DNA from 2 places in the Lysinibacillus sp. F12 genome. Region 1 is predicted to be linked to the other one. Evidence: riboswitches for the same ligand, from Rfam matches in the RefSeq annotation. Region 1 holds a riboswitch; the other holds the start of a gene.

Region 1 (2,481 bases):
TTGAATCGACCTACAACTACTGCAATTTTTAAATCCGTTCCTATTAATTGTGCTTCAAATGTTTGACCCATTTTTTATAACTCCTTTGTTAGTAGTTTGTTGTTAATGTTTGGCTACGATAAGCGGCTAACGCCTCAATGGAAATCATTTTTAAACCATGATGTGCTGCATACTTTGTCAGTTCTTCAAAGCGCATCATGTGACCATCGTCTCCCATGATTTCACAAATCACCCCAGCAGGAATACTATGACAAAGCTTAGCTAAATCAATGGTCGCCTCCGTATGGCCTCTTCGCTCTAAGACACCGTTATCCTTTGCGATTAATGGAAAAATATGTCCTGGCCGACGAAAATCAGTGTTTTTTGCTTGAGACTTCAGCATCTTTTGTATAGTGAAAGCCCGCTCAAAGGCACTAATCCCTGTTGTTGTGTCTATATGGTCGATACTTACGGTAAATGCTGTTTGATGGTTATCCGTATTATGCTGAACCATTGGGTGCAGTTCTAGCTTATGTGCTAGCTCCTGCGAAATCGGCGTACAAATTAAACCTCTCCCATAAGTCGCCATAAAGTTAATCGTTTCAGGAGTGATATATTCAGCAAGTGCAAGAAGATCCCCCTCATTTTCCCGATCTTCATCATCCACCACGACAATCACTTTCCCTTGTTTTAAATCCTCTATGGCATCTTCAATTGCATGTAGCACTCTTGTCATCTCCTTATTATGTGATCTTAAAAACCATGCCGTGCCAAATAATCTCTTGTTATCATAGACTTGTCTTGCCCGTTCTTCAATTGGTTTACAATATACTTACCTACTAAATCTGTTTCAATATTGACGAATGCGCCAATTTTTTTCATGCCTAAAATTGTTTCCTTGTAAGTATGAGGAATCAGTGAAATAGTGACATAATTCGATTCAACATGAAAGATTGTTAAGCTTGTGCCATCAATCGTTATGGAGCCCTTTGGAATACAGAAACTTGTTAGTTCCTCAGACAATTCGATATCAATATAGACCGCGTTAGCGACTGGACGCTTTCGTAAAATTTTCCCAACTGCATCAACATGGCCAGCAACAAAATGACCACCAAATCGCCCGTTCGCAGGCATCGCACGCTCCAAATTAACCGGATCGCCTACTGCAAGCTGATGTAAATTTGTAGCTTTGACGGTTTCAGGCATGACATCCATCGTCAGCTCTTGATCCGTAAAATGGGTCACCGTTAAACAAACTCCATTGACGGCTATACTGTCCCCTAGCCTTACATCTTCTGTAACTTTTGAAGAGTGAACAGTGATTTTCATACTGTTCTTATTGCTTTGCAAGGCTTTAATAGTGCCAATATCCTCTACAATACCTGTAAACATTTCTTCACCTGCTTTCACTCATTTACGTAGCTTTTATCCGTCACTCTTTCTTTTCTATCCGTCTCCCTTCTGAAGCTTCTATAAAAAGAAAAACCCCTTTCACAAAGGGGTTTTGGGAGTATAAGACATCAATAAATAAGCCTACTTGGATATACATTTTTTCCATAGACTAGTATCTTATTTGTTCTTCTCCCATCCAGACTATCACTGTCGGTTTTGGATTTGCACCAAATCAGCTTGCGCTCACGGACTTTGAATAACTTCATCACCGCCGATTGGGAATTTCACCCTACCCCGAAGAACATCTTCTATTCAATTGATTGGCTAAATAAAAAACTTCCCTACAAGTTTGCGGGAAGTAGTGTAATAAATGCATAATCAAATAGACCTTTTAAATTACATTGAATTTAAAAAGCTCACACTTATACCCTTCTCCCATCCAGACTGTTACTGTCGGTTTTGGATTTGCACCAAATCAGCTTGCGCTCACGGACTTTGAATGACTTCATCACCGCCGATTGGGAATTTCACCCTACCCCGAAGGATCATTTTATTTAGCTAGTTCTTACGATAACACTATTTAATTATATTATCTATACTTCTGTCTGTATTTTTTAAAAAAGGTGCCACCCCTTACTATAGCTCCACATACGACGCCCAAATATGACGTTGAATGAGTTTTTGATGATGCTTACTTTCTGTACATTGGGAAAGGCTTGGACACTTCGCACAAATCAAAGGATTCGATTTATATTGGCGATATCCTTCCTTCGTCGTTGTCGCATACTTCAATATTTGCCCTTGTTTCAAAGATAACAATAATAATGCCCGTCATATATACTCATGCTTTCGGAAGAATCCATCTTTCATTTTAGGACGTGTATATGGAAGAACAGGCAACATTTGATTCTCTAACAAATAAATATATAGTCTACATGGAGAATTTACTTTTCAATACCCTATGTAGAAGTTGATGGGAACGAAGGGCGGCGACTCCTGCGGGAAAAGCGGGAAAGTCGAGATCCTGGACTGAGCGAAGCGAGGGAAGCAGCTCGACCCCGCCCGCGGAAAGCGTCCGCCTGTAGTGAAAATCAACGGCTTTACTTTATT
Region 2 (2,481 bases), 280 kb from region 1:
TGAAGGAGAAGGATGATAAGCTCATCCATGTCTTGCCAAAGGAAAATGACTATGATGTTGCCTCTGCTACAGTTAATGAATACAAAGGCACAATGGAAGATACCTTCTCGGACTCTGAATATTCCGAAGTAGAAATACAAAATGAAGATGGAACACCCTATGAGTTTTCTCAAGAAGGTGAGCCAAATCAAGCGATGTCTTTAACTAATGCCAAGCGTTATAATTATTACTTGTACCAAGATACTAATGGTGCAGAATATTTATCACCAGATTTCCGTCAAACTTTTGAGACAGTTACAGAAGCACTTACACAGATGAAAAATAAAAATGATGATGTCTATACATCCGTTGTGCCTGAAAATGTGACATACACAGTCAAAGAACAAGAGGAAGGTGTAGTTGTTACCTTTGATATTCCGCTTGATTTAACATCTATGGAGCCAATACGAGCAACTCAATTAATTGAGGCCATGATGTTGACTGCTGCTAGCTTTAATCAGCAGCTACTTTTAGATAATGTTGTGCAAGAAAGCTGGGAAGGGTTTGATTTGAAGGGTTATTTACCAAAGCCAGTGGGACCAAATAAACAATTTTTACCATAGTCGAAGGAAGAATAAAAAAGAGAGGCATTCCCATATAGCGGGAATGCCTTTACTGTTTATAAAACATAGCAATTTAATCGGATTTTTTTGAGCAGAACTATTTACTTTTACTTCATAATTCATTATAGTAAAGCTGTAGTATAAAATAATATGATTCATCTTCGGGGCAGGGTGAAAATCCCGACCGGCGGTAATAGAGTGGTAAATCGCTAGTGAATTTATTCATTAGCTCGATTGATTTATTTTTAACTCTTCAGCCCGCGACCTGTGCGAATTTTCGCATGGCTGACTTGGTGGAATTCCAAGGCCGACAGTTAAAGTCTGGATGGGAGAAGATGAAGGTACGATCGTCATTCATTGTCATGAAATAAACTATGACCGAGCGCTTTTTTGTATGGCTTATTTAACGGTGCTCAAAAATTAGTTGATGAGGACGTTTATTCGTTATGCCTTTCTCCCTTATGCTTTATTAAACGCATAAGGGTTTTTTCATGAAACAATTGAAAGATCGTCACCTTTCTTCTTGCGAGATTGAATCAGCAAAGAGGAGAGAGCTTTCTATGAAGAAAAATGTCAAACTTCAATCGTTTATTACGATTGGCATGCTGAGCAGTATTTCGTTTTTATTAATGCTTTTTAATTTCCCAATTCCACCATTCCCAGCATTTTTAGAAGTGGATTTCAGTGATATGCCTGCCTTACTTGCGGCAATCACGATGGGACCTGTAGCTGGTATTTTAGTAGAGTTGTTTAAAAATGTGTTGGATTGGATTTTCTCAGGCACTCCAACAGGCGTTCCCGTAGGGCATATGGCTAATTTTGTAACAGGTATTTTATTTATATTGCCAGTAAGCTTTATTTTTAATCGCTTTAAAACAATTGCTGGTCTTGTTGGAGGTTTAGCAACGGGAACAGTTGTGATGGCAGTAGGAATGAGTATTTTAAACTATGCTGTATTTTTACCAATGTACACTTACTTTTTAGGTATGGAGCCTGTTGTAGGTGATTCATTATATAAAATGATTGTCGCTGGTATTTTACCATTTAATATTGTCAAAGGAATTTTATTAACGGGTATTATGGCGTTATTATTTACAACAATGCGTAAATGGATTGACCGCCAGCGTTCTATGTATATAACAAAATAAATTGTACTAAACCTCGAGTGAAGAACTCGAGGTTTTTTTTATGAGATGAAATGGTGGAAGGAAAATAGAAAAAGGTAATAGGTTGTCGAGATATCACTAGTTCTTTTTTAGTAATACCTAGTCGAGAACTCTATTTTCATGTAGAATTAGAGATGAGTTTAGAATGTTTGAGGAGTTTGAAGAGATGAGTGGAAAAAAAGGACAGTGGTCTAGTAAGTTAGGATTTATTTTAGCATCAGCGGGTGCTGCAATTGGACTAGGAGCGATTTGGAAGCTCCCGTATGTAACTGGGCAAAGTGGTGGAGGCGCGTTTTTCTTAATATTTGTGCTATTTACATTATTAATTGGGCTCCCGATGCTATTATCTGAATATATATTAGGGCGAGGTACGCAGTCTGAGGCAATCACTGCCTATAAAAAAATTGCTCCTACAAAGCAGGGGTGGGCATGGATTGGCCGAATGGGTGTTCTCGGATGTTTTTTATTACTAACATTTTATAGCGTTGTCGGGGGCTGGATTTTTATTTATAGTGGGCTAGGATTAACAGGTGCTGTCATTGACCCAGCTATTGATCCTGCAGAGCTATTTGGAAAAATAATTGGTACACCTTGGATTACGCTTGTAGGTTTAGCTTTGTTTACATTAGCAAATGTACTTGTTATTTCTTTAGGAGTCCAAAATGGTATTGAAAAGGCAAATAAATGGATGATGCCATTGCTCTTTATTATGT

What was found. A riboswitch is a leader RNA that binds a small molecule or an ion and turns the genes downstream of it on or off. The one in region 1 is predicted to bind FMN.
Region 2: another riboswitch for FMN. It lies ahead of AC3CH7_RS04210 (ECF transporter S component); the one in region 1 lies ahead of ribE (riboflavin synthase).

What each region holds. Positions count from the first base shown of each region.
Region 1 is NZ_JBYMLP010000001.1:539,863-542,343, forward strand. It holds gene ribH (6,7-dimethyl-8-ribityllumazine synthase) at 1-71, opposite strand, end outside; partial or broken gene ribB (3,4-dihydroxy-2-butanone-4-phosphate synthase) at 98-706, opposite strand; gene ribE (riboflavin synthase) at 733-1,371, opposite strand; FMN riboswitch at 1,552-1,677, opposite strand; FMN riboswitch at 1,795-1,920, opposite strand; partial or broken gene AC3CH7_RS02865 (transposase) at 2,014-2,292, opposite strand.
Region 2 is NZ_JBYMLP010000001.1:816,210-818,690, reverse strand. It holds gene AC3CH7_RS04215 (hypothetical protein) at 1-602, shown strand, start outside; FMN riboswitch at 756-943, shown strand; gene AC3CH7_RS04210 (ECF transporter S component) at 1,163-1,750, shown strand; gene AC3CH7_RS04205 (sodium-dependent transporter) at 1,935-2,481, shown strand, end outside.